DNA from 3 places in the Arthrobacter sp. NPDC093125 genome. Region 2 is predicted to be linked to each of the others. Evidence: riboswitches for the same ligand, from Rfam matches in the RefSeq annotation. Region 2 holds a riboswitch; each other region holds the start of a gene.
The links. A riboswitch is a leader RNA that binds a small molecule or an ion and turns the genes downstream of it on or off. The one in region 2 is predicted to bind cyclic di-AMP.
Positions count from the first base shown of each region.

Region 1 (4,198 bases), on a different contig from region 2:
CGAATGTCACATTCAGATCACGGCGTGTCACGAGAATGTGAGAGTTCTCCATCGGCTTGCTCAGAGCCAGCCTTGGGGATCAACGACGTCTCCGTTGACCATCACCTCGAAGTGGAGGTGGCAGCCAGTGGAAGCGCCGGTGGTCCCGCTAAGTGCCACCGCTTCGCCCCGGCTGACCTTCTGGCCTACCCGGACGCTCGATGACGACAAATGGTTGTACGTGGTTTCCAGGCCGTTGCCGTGGTCGATGACCACCCTGTTGCCGCCTCCGTACGGGTGCCAGCCGGCAAAAGTGACCTTGCCGCTCGCGGCAGCAAACACCTGCGTTCCGCACTGGGCAGCGAAGTCCTGGCCGCGGTGGAATTCTCCCGCGCCTCCGGTGATCGGGCTCACGCGGTAGCCGAAGGGGGAAGACTTGACCATGGTCTCCAGCGGGAGGCCGAGGCTGCCGGCTGAGGCCGCGCGGCTGATGCTGCCGGCGGACTGGGCACTGAGGAGCTGCTTGAGCTTTCCTTCGGGGTCGCCGGCCGTCGCTACGGAGGTGCGGCTGAAGTCGATCTTGGCTGCTGCCTCGGCTGAAACCTCAGGCTGGGCGGTAGCCGCTGCCGCATTGGCTGGCGCACTGCCCTGGTCCGGCGTCGCCATGACGGGGCTGGTGGCGGGGACCGTGACGGTCAGCAGGAGGCCCGTGGCGGCCAGCGCTACACCGGCTTTCTGGCCCATGCCGCTGGCGGCGGCAAAGTCTGTGACCTGACGGAAGGGGCCGCGGCGCCTGCGCGCTTCGCGCTGCGCGTCGCGGGGTCGCTCGACGGCGACGGCTACGGGCGTGCGCGGCTCCGCTGCGGGGCCCGTCGCGCGGCGGCGGCCCCGGGCATTCTGCATGGTCAAGAACTGTTCCTCTCTGGAAAGCCTGCGAAGTTAGCTGTCGGATTCGGGCCAGAGAGATCATTGGCCCGGTCCGCCATGGCAAGCTTTTCGGCACAGGGGTATCCCAGGAGATTCCAGCTGTGGAAAGTGGCTTGCCGCTGCGGACTTCACCCCAAGGCCGTTCATGAACGGCCGGTTGTGGTTCCCCCGCCTCTGCCAGAAGGTGTTTCGAGCTACTGATCCGCTGGCAGAGTTCGGCTCCGGATCAGGTAACGCTTTAGTATCGGCGCTGCCGTTTAACTATAGGCGATTAAAGCTTGCAGTAATAATTCCGTTATCTTCATTGTGCAAAACTCGTGGGTCGTCCTGCCAACTGATGTCGGACATCTGGTCTGCGTGGTCAACCATGACGGTCAGCCCACCTGGACAAACACATGCGCGGCCACTTCCGGCGGGAGTTCAAGGGCACCCTCGATGCCGGGGACCCGCACGGAGATGTACTCGCCGACGCGCTCCAGGGAGACTGTGGCACCGGGCCGGATACCGCCCTCGTCCAGCTGCAGCAGCAGTTCCGGCTCTACCTGGATCGGCTCCGCCAGCCTGCTGACGGTGACCCGGGAGTCCGGGGCATAGCGGGCCATTGCTTCGAGCAGATTCATGGCGCCGTCGGTGAATGCCCGTGACGGCTCGCCGCCAAGTGCAGCCAGCCCGGGAATCGGGTTTCCATACGGCGACTCGGTGGGGTGGTCCAGCAGTTCGTAGATCCTGCGCTCCACGCGCTCACTCATCACGTGTTCCCACCGGCAGGCCTCGTCATGGACATAGGCCCAGTCCAGGCCGATCACGTCGGCGAGGAGCCGCTCGGCCAGGCGGTGCTTCCGCATGACCTCCGTGGCCCGCTTCCGGCCTGTTTCCGTCAGCTCCAGGTGACGGTCGCCGGAGACCACCACCAGCCCGTCGCGCTCCATCCTGCCGACGGTCTGTGAAACAGTGGGGCCAGAATGGCGGAGGCGTTCGGCGATGCGGGCCCGGAGCGCCACGATGTTCTCTTCTTCAAGCTCCAAAATGGTCCGAAGATACATCTCCGTGGTATCGATCAGATCCGTCATTCAGCTCAGCTCCTCGAGCACAGTACTTGCGTCCGTCCCACCGTATCGCGGGCCCACCGTCCGGCGTTGCGGCGTCCGGCACCGCGGCCGCAAATCGGCGGCGGCGCACACCGGCGTTCCGCCCGTACGTCCTCTAAAAGCTTAGCCTATTTTGAATTACTCCAGATAATTTGTCTCACGGCAGGGCCGTCTCAATGACTGGACTGTGACGGCGGAGTTTCCGCGGATTTCAGCGTCTCAGGCAGAATAAAAGGGGCCTTCGCGGGCAGCCAAGTCTGGCCGCAGGTCATCGATCCCCCCGCTGAACTTCATGTCCATGCCGAAAATTGGAGCCACTGTGAGCGACACCAGCATCACTATCCCAGCAAACCTCCTGCCAAAGGATGGACGGTTCGGCGCCGGACCCTCCAAGGTTAGGCCGGAGCAGGTTGAAGCACTGTCCGCCGTGTCCACGACGCTCTTGGGCACGTCCCACCGCCAGGCTCCTGTCAAGAACCTGGTCGGCTCCGTACGTGAGGGCCTGAGCACGTTCTTCCGCGCTCCTGAAGGCTACGAGGTGATCCTCGGAGTCGGGGGCTCGACGGCTTTCTGGGATGTGGCGAGCTTTGGCCTGGTGGAGCAGAAAGCCCAGCACCTCTCCTTCGGCGAGTTCGGTTCAAAATTTGCCGCAGCCACCAACAAGGCGCCGTTCCTTTCCGACTCCTCCATCATCAAGTCTGAACCGGGAACATGCCCCGCACCCCAGGCTGAGGCGGGCGTTGACGTCTACGCGTGGCCGCAGAACGAAACCTCCACCGGCGTTGCCGCCCCCGTCCAGCGGGTGGCCGGCGCCGATGCCGGTTCGCTCGTCCTCGTGGACGCAACCTCAGCTGCGGGCGGCCTGGATGTTGACGTCTCCCAGACGGACGTCTATTACTTCGCGCCGCAGAAGAACTTCGCTTCCGACGGCGGGCTATGGCTGGGGCTCTTCTCCCCCGCCGCGCTGGATCGGGCCGCCCGGGTCAAGGCCAGCGGCCGCTGGATCCCCGACTTCCTGGACCTGCAGACGGCGATCGACAACTCCAAGCTGAACCAGACCTACAACACACCGGCACTGGCCACCCTTGTGACCCTCGACGCCCAGGTGCAGTGGCTCAATGCCAATGGCGGCCTGGACTTCGCTGCCCGCCGTACCGCCGACTCCGCGGGCCGCATCTACAAGTGGGCCGAAGCGTCGGAATTCGCCACCCCGTTCGTCACGAATGCAGCCGAACGCTCGAACGTTATCGCCACGATCGACTTCGATGACTCCATTGACGCCGCCGCCGTCGCCAAGATCCTGCGGGCCAACGGCATCGTGGACACCGAGCCCTACCGGAAGCTCGGACGCAACCAGCTCCGCATCGCCACCTTCGTTGCCATCGAGCCGTCGGACGTCTCCGCACTGCTGGACTGCATCGACTACGTGGTGGGCGAGCTGAAAAAGTAGGGTCCCTAAATTCACCAGCGCCGGTTTGACCAGGTGATGCGATCAGAGGTCACCGTGCTGCTGGTGACGCTGACAGCGTCAGCGTTCGACGGCGTCGTCCGGGCTTGCGTCCCGGGCGGCGCCGTCCGCTGTTAAGCCGGCTGTTCCGCCCGCTGGAGCGGCGCCCGCCCTCGAGACGACCGTGAACCGCGGCAGCCCCCGTGGCGGCCGGCTCACCCGGAGCCGCAGCATCCTTGCCCGGATGACCCACACCAGGCCGATGGCTGCGGCTACCAGGCCTGACCCGGCCGCCACCGACATGGCCCAGCGGGGGCCGGCAACGTTGGCCACCCAGCCGACCAGGGGCGCACCGATGGGGGTGCCGCCCATGAAGATCGCCATGTAGAGGGCCATGACGCGGCCGCGCATTACGGCGTCCGTGGTTGCCTGCACATAGCCGTTGGCGCTCGTAAGCATGGTCAGCGCGAAGAGGCCCACGGGCACCAGCGCAGCGCCGAACCAGAAGTAGTTGGGTGCCAGGGCCGCCAGCCCGGAGGCCAGGCCGAAACCTGCAGCGGCACCGAAGATGATGCGGAGCCGCGGCCTGCTGCGTCGGGCGGACAGCAGCGCACCTGCTACGGAGCCCAGGGCCATGATGGAGTTCATCAGCCCGAAGGCCTTCGCATCCAGGCCGAATTCGGTGCCAACCATCGCCGCTATGAACAGGACGAAGTTGAGTCCCAGCGTGCCCACGATGAAGATGGCCACCAGGACC
Region 1 covers NZ_JBIVOQ010000006.1:216,474-220,671, forward strand. Annotated here, with positions in the region: gene ACIP9X_RS13870 (M23 family metallopeptidase) at 61-888, opposite strand; cyclic di-AMP (ydaO/yuaA leader) riboswitch at 893-1,137, opposite strand; gene ACIP9X_RS13875 (metal-dependent transcriptional regulator) at 1,281-1,976, opposite strand; gene serC (phosphoserine transaminase) at 2,314-3,444, shown strand; gene ACIP9X_RS13885 (MFS transporter) at 3,523-4,198, opposite strand, start outside.
Region 1: it holds a riboswitch for cyclic di-AMP, as region 2 does, so the genes downstream of both, ACIP9X_RS13870 (M23 family metallopeptidase) here and ACIP9X_RS02600 (hypothetical protein) in region 2, are expected to answer to the same signal.

Region 2 (4,198 bases):
CTCGAGGCGCTCCTCGTAAGTGTGGGTCGTGACGACTTCGGGGAAGTAGCTGCGTGCCGTTTCGAGGTTGTGGTTGTAGCGGTGGACCCCCCACTCGGCCAGCTGGTCGACCTGCCGCTGGGTGAGCATCCCCAGCGAGCAGGCGATGTTGATGTCGACAGCTTGGTTGATGCGGTCGATCGCGAACTTGATCTGGTTCATGAGTTTGATGTCGGGGCCACGGACGGCGGCGACGATGCAGAACTCGGTGGCGCCGGTGGCTGCGGTTTCCTTGGCTGCCTTGACGAGTTCAGGAATGTCCAGCCAGACGCCGCGGACAGGGGAGTCGAACAGGCCTGACTGGCTGCAGAAGTGGCAGTCCTCGGGGCAGCCGCCGGTCTTGATCGAGATGATGCCCTCCACCTCGACATCCTCGCCGCAGTGCTTGAGCCGGACTTCGTGGGCCAGCTGGAGGGCTGCGGGAAGTGCATCGTCCGGAAGGCGGAGAACCTCGACCAGCTGGCTTTCGCTCAGTCCCACGCCCTCCTCGAGGACCTGTTGCCGGGCGGTCTCGAGGATTTCGTAGCGGGTCACGGGCGGGTCTGCCTGAATCGTCATTGATTTTGTTCCTTGCCTTGTAGGTGCGGATCTCTCTCAAACAGACGCTAGTTTCCAAATCGGGGCGCCATTTTGGAGGGTTTCTACAAGGAGGCAGGGCGGAAGTTTGACGGGATATGGAAGCTGTCCCCGCCGTCGAGGGAAGGCAAAACGTGCATAGGGCAGCAAAAAGCCGGCGCTCCGCTGCCCCCAAGGCAGCGCAACGCCGGCTCTGTGAGCGCACCTTATTCAGGTGCGCGGTCTTGCTTAGTCGCGGTTAGGCTGCGGGCCGCACAAAGGTGACCGGACCGGTTGCGGTGAGCCAGGACAGCGGGTGAACGATGGTCTCGTTCACGCCGTTCATGCCGCCGCTGAGCGCCTTGCCGTTTCCGACGAAGATGGCTACGTGGCCGGACTGGACAATCATGTCGCCGGGCTGGGGCGTGGAGACGACCTTGCCGTAGTTCATGAACTGCATGGGGGCGAGGTCGCCAACACGGATGCCCGAGGCGCCCAGTGCCTTCTCCACCATGGCGGTGCAGTCCTGGCTGATGCCGACCTGGGCGTAGGCCGCGGCGACCATGGAGGCGTTGATGCCGCCGGCGGCTGCGGGCGCGGGGGCCTTTGCCGGTGCCGGTGCGGACTTGACCGTGACCTTCGGCGCGGGCGCGGCCGCGGGTGCCGGAGCAGCGGCGGGGGCGGCGGCAGCAGCCTTCGGCGCTGCAGCAACCCTGGGAGCCGCAGGCGCAGCCGGCTTCTCCACAACGACGGGTGCCTTGACAACGGGGGCCGGCGTGGACTTCACGGCCGGGCGCTCGTAGGCGATGCTGACGCTGGAGCTGGCGCTCAGCGGGGCCTGCGACTGGCTGGCAGCCTCGGGAGCTGAGGCGGGGGCGGCGGCCTTCTGGGCCGGGGCGTTGGCGGCATTCGCGGCCATGGTCCCGGTGAAGGCGAGCCCCGATGCCGCGAGGACCACGGCAGCCTTGCGTCCCAGTCCTCCGGCATTTGCCGTGACTGCGCGCGATGCGGAAGCGAACGGGTTTGAACGGCCGGCCGCTGCGCGGCGGGCAGGGGTAATGCGTGAAGACATGAAGGAGCCTCTCCCGATGCCTGCGAGGTGAGCTGTCGGATTCGGATGGGAGACACCCGGCCGCGGCCTGAGGAATCAGGATCTGCGCGGCTTCACCCCAAGGCCCGCTTCGAGCGGGCCGAAAATTGGTTTCCCCGTCTCTGCCGGAAAGGTCTGCGATCGGATCCCGAGGCTGCGGCAGAGTTAGGCAATCAGCGCGGGAATGCCTTCCTCGGTGAGGAAGGCACGTCTTCTACCGTACGGGAGCCTGGAGCAAAAGTCACATTTGGGTAACAGGGGCGTGTTGTGCGAGCGATCTCAGGTTGCGCCGGGTAGGGGTGCGTCGGGAGGTGGAGTCCGCCGCGCCGCGGCCGGCTCTACTTCTTGGTCTGCCGGTAGCGTTCGATCTGCTTCAGCCGCCGCAGGAGGCTGTCGCGCCGCGGGTGCGGAACGACGTCGGGCGCTTCTGCGGTGAGGTCGATGTGCCTCGTGCCGTACTGCCACAGCAGCAGGTCATCCAGCAGCCGGTCCGGACCGGGGGAGTAGCGGTGGTCCAGGGCCTTGCGGACCTCGGTGATCCGGTTGGCGCTGAGCAGACCGGCCAGTTGCACGGTCTGGTTGAGGCCGTGGGCAGCCATGAGCTCAGCCGCCCATCCCCAGTCATCGTCCACTTTCCGGTCCACGTGCGGCAGCAGTGCGCGCCACACGTCACGGATGCGGTTGGGCGTGAGCTGGGCCGCGCCCTCGCCGTCCATGTCCCAGTAGCTGCGGACCTCCTCATAGCGCTCGTGCAGGTCAGCGAAGGCGGTCTCCACCGTTTCCAGCATGGCGGCCGTGGCCGTGAACTGCCGGTCGAAATGGGGCGTCCAGGCGCGCGGGTCCTCCGCCTTGAAGCGGATATCGTGTTCGATCTCACTCCACGCGTGCGCAAAGACGGTGCGGATCTGGCACTCGAAGAAATAGCTGCCGTTCGGCTGAACCTCAGGGTTGAAGACCTGCTGGTATTCCTTGACCACGTCGTTTTGGATGGTCCGCAGAATCAGGTGCCGGCTGGAGTAGCCGTATGTTCCGGACTCAATGGAGCCGATGTCCTTCTCGCGGTCCCCGCGGCAGTCGAAGAGCTGGCGCTGGCGCTTGATGATGTTGGCCACGGCGGCGTTTTCCGTCGGCAGCTTGGTGATCACGCGGACGCCCACCATGTCGTTGAGGGTGCGGAAGGGGTCGGGGAACTTCAGCAGGCGCGGCCCGTCCGGTTCGAGCGGCTCCTCGGTCCGCGAGATTTTCTCCCGGAATGACTCCACCGTCTTTGTCCGGCCGGTGACGAACAGAGGGGTGACCTCCGTATCCTTGAGCATGGTCCGCAGCATCAGCAGGACCTCGCGGGTGACAAGCTTCAGGGCCGGCCGGACACGCTCGTAGAGCTCCACGTTCTCCTGCACGGACTCGCGCTGGCTGACGTCCAGCCGGTCCCAGTTGCTTGCCATGGCTCCAAACTATCAAGGGCGTGTGACAGCCGGGGATGTGACGCCGGCAGGCAGCACACTTCCATGCCCAAAAGCGGCGTGCACCGAACCGGCAGCGGGGTGCATCTTACGGCAGCGGCCTGCGCACGCGCCACAGCGGGTCCGGCTTTCCGCCGATGGGAGCCAGCTCACTGTTAGGCTCGGCACATGGCTGATGTGCGCCGTCGGACTCTGCTGTCCCCTGGACAGCCGGGCACCGCGGCAGTGGCGGGCAGGGGCAAGCCTCCTGCGCGCCAGGACCCAAGGAGGATGCAGTGAAGCGGCAGAAGTACCAATACGGTGACCACCCCAGCCAGTGGGGCGAGCTCTTTCTGCCGGAAACGCCGCCCGCATCCTCGTCCCGCAATGGGAAGCGCCGGCCTGCCCGCGGCGTCGTGGTGGTCATCCACGGCGGATACTGGCGCTCGCAGTACGGAGCCGAACTGGGTGAACCGCTGGCGAAGGACCTGGCAGCCCACGGCATGCCGGCCTGGAACCTGGAGTACCGCCGGGCCGGGAACGGCGGCGGATGGCCGCACACCTTCGAGGACGTGCTGGCCGGGATTGACCGGCTGCGCGGGGTAGCTGAAGAACACGGACTGGACCTCACCAACGTCGTGGCGCTGGGGCACTCCGCCGGCGGCCATCTCGCCGTCTGGGCTGCCGGCCGTGACCGCCTCGCGGAGCTGGGCACGCCGGATGCGGACAGGCAGGTCGAGAGGAACCTCAACGGCCAGGCCGTGCGTCTGACGGGAGTGGTCAGCCAGTCGGGGCTGCTCAACCTCGCCCAGGCCGACTGGCTCGATCTCAGCAACGGGGCAGTGAGCAACCTGATGGGCGGCTCCTCCGGCAAGTACCCCAAGCGGCACAAGTACGCGGATCCCATGACCGCGGTCCCGCTGAATATCCCCGTCTACGCCGTCCACGGGCTCGAGGACACCACCGTGCCATTGAGCCAGTCGGAGGGGTACGCCGCGGCAGCCCGCGCCGCCGGCGCCCCCGTCCAGGTGGTCAAGGTTCCCGGCGACCACTTTGCCCTGATCGACCCGAA
Region 2 covers NZ_JBIVOQ010000001.1:559,925-564,122, reverse strand. Annotated here, with positions in the region: gene bioB (biotin synthase BioB) at 1-597, opposite strand, end outside; gene ACIP9X_RS02600 (hypothetical protein) at 854-1,666, opposite strand; cyclic di-AMP (ydaO/yuaA leader) riboswitch at 1,670-1,866, opposite strand; gene ACIP9X_RS02595 (GTP pyrophosphokinase family protein) at 2,023-3,129, opposite strand; gene ACIP9X_RS02590 (alpha/beta hydrolase) at 3,423-4,198, shown strand, end outside.

Region 3 (4,198 bases), on a different contig from region 2:
CCGGCGGGCTGACCCAGGACCAGCTCGCCTCGTGGGTTTTCGGCATCCTGTTCTCCGGCGGCGCCGCGACGCTCATCATGTCGCTCCTCTACCGGCAGCCGCTGGGGTTTGCCTGGTCCATTCCCGGCACGGTGCTGCTGGGGCCGTCGCTGCAGCATCTGTCCTTCCCGGAAGTGGTGGGCACGTTCTTCACGGCCGGCCTGCTCATCCTGGCCCTGGGCGCAACCGGGGTGGTCCGGCGGATCATGGCCACAATTCCCATGCCGATCGTCATGGCCATGGTTGCCGCCGTCTTCCTCCGCTTCGGCACGGACATCGTTTCCTCAAGCCAGGCCAATCCGGCCATTGCCGCCCCGATGGTGGGCGCCTTCCTCCTCCTGACCGCCGTTCCGGGCCTGGGAAAGTTCCTTCCCCCGGTCCTCGGCACGCTGGTGGCAGGATGCCTGGCGGTGGCCGTCAGCGGGCAATTCGTTCCCCGCGGGCCGGGGCCGCTCCTGGCCGCCCCGGTGTTCACCCCTCCCGTGTTCACCTGGGCCGCGCAACTGGAGCTCGTGGTTCCCCTGGCGCTGACAGTGCTGTTCGTCCAGAACGGCCAGGGCATCGCCGTGCTCCGCGCCGCCGGGCACCGGCCGCCCGTCAACGTTTTTGCGATTGTGTCCGGCGCGTTCTCCGTACTGAACGCCGGCTTAGGTGCCGTATCGGCCTGCGTGACCGGCCCCACCAACGCCTTGTTGACGTCGTCGGGAGCCAAAGAGCGCCAGTACACCGCAGCGGTGACCTACGGCTGCCTCGCACTGGCCTGCGCGGCGCTGGCTCCCACCCTGACCAGGCTGATGCTGGCCACGCCCAAGGAATTCGTCCTGGTCCTGGGCGGAATCGCGATGCTGCGGGCACTCCAGCAGGCGTTCGTGACCGCATTCTCCACCACCTTCACCCTGGGCGCGCTGGTGACCTTCGTGGTGACCATCTCCGGCCTGGATCTGTTCAACATCCACTCGGCCTTCTGGGGCCTGGTCATCGGATACGCCGCCTCACGGCTGCTGGAGCGTCCGGACCATGCAGGATCGTAAAACGCGGACCGGTGCGTTTTTACGAAGTCAGGGGATTGCCCCAGCGGCACCACAACTGGCCCGTTTCGGCGCAGCATTCCTGCGCCGGGACGGGCCATCTTGCTCCGGCGGTTGTATAGCGGCGGTTGGTCGAGGGTCAAGCCGGGTGACCCGGGCACGGAGGCGAGGAGCTTCTCCGCGTAGGGGTGCTGCCGGTTGCGGTGGACGGTTTCGATGAACCCGTTACTCAAACTAAGCAGAACTTTCAGCAAATGCTGACAGGTCCTAGTGTCATTGCCCTAGAGGTAAGCGGCGGGGTTGACGGTCCGGTCCTTGACCATCACTTCAAAGTGAAGATGGCAGCCAGTGGAGTTACCGGTGGTTCCGACAGCGCCTATCCGACTACCCTTGCCCAGGGCTTGACCCTTCGAAACGCCGATGCTGGCAAGGTGGTTGTATGTGGTCTTCAGGCCCTTGCCGTGGTCAACTACAATCCGGTTTCCGCCACCGTACGGGCTCCAGCCTGCCTCCGTTACCTTTCCCGCAGCTGCAGCCAACACGGGCGTGTTGCATGCCCCTGCGAGATCAAGCCCGGTATGCATTTCGCCGGCGGCCCCGGTCAGGGGATTGCCGCGGAGCCCAAATGGCGAACTCACGTTCACAGAGGCGAGCGGCGCCCGTAGGCCTGCCGAAGGCGCGGAAACCCGGGCGGATTTCGGTGCCGCTTTCCGTGCCGGTTTGGACGCCGCTTTCGGTGCCGCTTTCCGCGCCGGTTTGGACGCCGCTTTCGGTGCCGCTTTCGGTGCCGCTTTCGGCGCCGGGGAGGACTCGACCTGGGGCCGATCAAAAACAAGCGACGATCCTGCCTCCGCCGCCAGGGACGGCTGGGCGGCGGGGGCGGCGGCCGCCTCGGCGCGAACTTCGCGCGCCGTCGAGATCCCGGCTGGCGCGGCGTGAGCCGTGGTGAGCACCGTCATGCCAATCATTCCGGTCACTGCCGCCGCAACAGCCAGCTGTTGGCCGCGGCCCCGCAGCGTCGGCATTGGGGATGAGGCTGCCCGGCGGCGGCCCTTGCCGGATGTACTCGAGAAAATGGCACGGCGTGGGCCGTGGTTGTCGTGGGAAGGCAAAGCGTAGATCCTCTCGACGCCGGCGAAATTAGCTGTCGGATTCGGACGAGTGGACTGTCCGGCCTCCCCTGACACGCGCCTCACGGGCATGCAATGACAGGGCCAGGCTTCACCCCAAGACGCCCAAAGGCGTCATTCGTGGGTCTTCCGCCCCCGCCTAGAGATAAGGGTTCATGTACCGCCGGCGGGGTTTGGCGAAGCGGGTACACGCATACCACGTGAGGGTATGGCTACCTCCCATGTAAGCAAGAAAAGCTTTATGTTACAAATTCGTTACTGAGTCCTGCGCGCGTCGCTATTGTGGATGAGGGCGTGATTTAGTAACTAGCCCGGTCCCTGGCGAGTAATGCACTGCCCCGCCAAACCGTAGCAACCCGCCCCGCACCCCTCCTGCTCGCGGATTTTGGACTTGCTATAGTCCCGTCCCAAGGTAGTTTCTTCTTCTGGGCAAGCCACGCCGCATTGCGCGGCCTTACCGTGGACGCGACCGGCGAGAGATACTGACGGTGCCAGCTCCGGCGGTTGCCGCCGCTGGATCCGTGCCTACGACCCAGTGCTGGTGCCACCTAACTGAGGCTTCAGGTGCAGCTCCGGATCGATGTCCGGCCAACGGCGGATCCATTCCTTTCCTCATCTGCTCGGAGTAGTCGCCGAGCTCACGGTCGGGCACATGTAGCCAGTCATCCAGATACTCCACGAACGCGTCGGTCCTCATGCGCAGGGCCTTGATTTCCGCAGAGGAGCGGTCAGCTTCGGGAGGAAGCTCCGGCAGCTGCTGGCAGTCCCGCACGAGGGCCGTTCTCCACGCGAATAGTTCCTGGATGAAGGCCTGAGCGCCCGTTGTCTGCAGCTCAACGGGCAGTATGCGGATGAAGACTTCGAACTCTGACGCAGAGTCTCGCATCTCCAGCTTCGGTCCATAAACCCGCACGCGGTGGCAGTGACTGGGTGGCCCGTCAGCATGCCGGCAGGCTAACATGCGATGTCGTCAGGCGACCTCGGGCGCTGATGGCTGTATGCCTTAGCGGCCGAGGTGACTGGCTCAGGTCGGGGAGTATCAGACGGCCTGCGCGCGTCGACGGCATCTATCTTCAACCTCAGTGGGCTACAAGTCATGTAACCCTCCCCCGCACCCAGCATGAACTAGCAGAACAGCCACTACGAGCGGACGAAAGGAAACCCGGGTGAAATCCGAAACACGCAGCCCAGGAACCCGCACGGAATTTTCCTCATGTCATGTTGGTCGAGCCATGAACGCCCATGAAGTGGTGTGGGACGACGAAAGCGTCGATCCAGGAAGCCAAGGAGGCAACCGGCCACAGCAACGGCCACCAATGAAAAAGGCCCCCGAGGGGGCCCTTCACAACACAAATTGTGCATACTCATAGGCTAAAAACCTGAACAGGTAAACCGCTGCGCCCGAGGTGGGACTTCCCCAATCCGTGCGGTCCGACCTCAGTTCAACCGAATCCGAAGCCCAAGGTGTGCACATTGCCACACCCTTCTTTTTTTGCCCGCTCAATGCACGGTCCAGTGGAATGCGGCAGCCTTTCGGGCGCGCCCAAGGGCCCGGCACGACCTAGATTCCCAGGCACCATCACCGACTCCAAGTGACTCGTGCCCTACCCGCCCGATTTCTTATGATCGGCGGCAGACCCTTTGGCAAGGAGGGCGCTTCCACGCCTTATTGATCACGCTCTGGGCGGAGCCCCTGCCCATCGTCCTGCAGCGCTACATTGAAGCGACGACCCCCGCTTTCTTGTCAGGCGCTATTCACGGCTCGGAGTGGGGCCGTCCAATGGAACGTCGGCCATCGGGGAGAAAGCCGACTTTAGACAGATGACGGAACCCTGGGCGCTGCGGCTCTGGACGTGTTTCCGGGTTGCGGCGATGATGAAAACATGCGCGAGACGAGCTGATCAGCCGCAGCTTGCGATAACACGCCGCGGTGTGGAGGCGCATCGCCATGTCACCCAAATCTGACCGCGCGGAGCATACTGCTGCTGCCGGCTCCATCAA
Region 3 covers NZ_JBIVOQ010000014.1:35,834-40,031, reverse strand. Annotated here, with positions in the region: gene ACIP9X_RS18635 (benzoate/H(+) symporter BenE family transporter) at 1-1,070, shown strand, start outside; gene ACIP9X_RS18630 (M23 family metallopeptidase) at 1,349-2,179, opposite strand; cyclic di-AMP (ydaO/yuaA leader) riboswitch at 2,185-2,359, opposite strand; gene ACIP9X_RS18625 (hypothetical protein) at 2,652-3,083, opposite strand; gene ACIP9X_RS18620 (hypothetical protein) at 4,146-4,198, shown strand, end outside.
Region 3: it holds a riboswitch for cyclic di-AMP, as region 2 does, so the genes downstream of both, ACIP9X_RS18630 (M23 family metallopeptidase) here and ACIP9X_RS02600 (hypothetical protein) in region 2, are expected to answer to the same signal.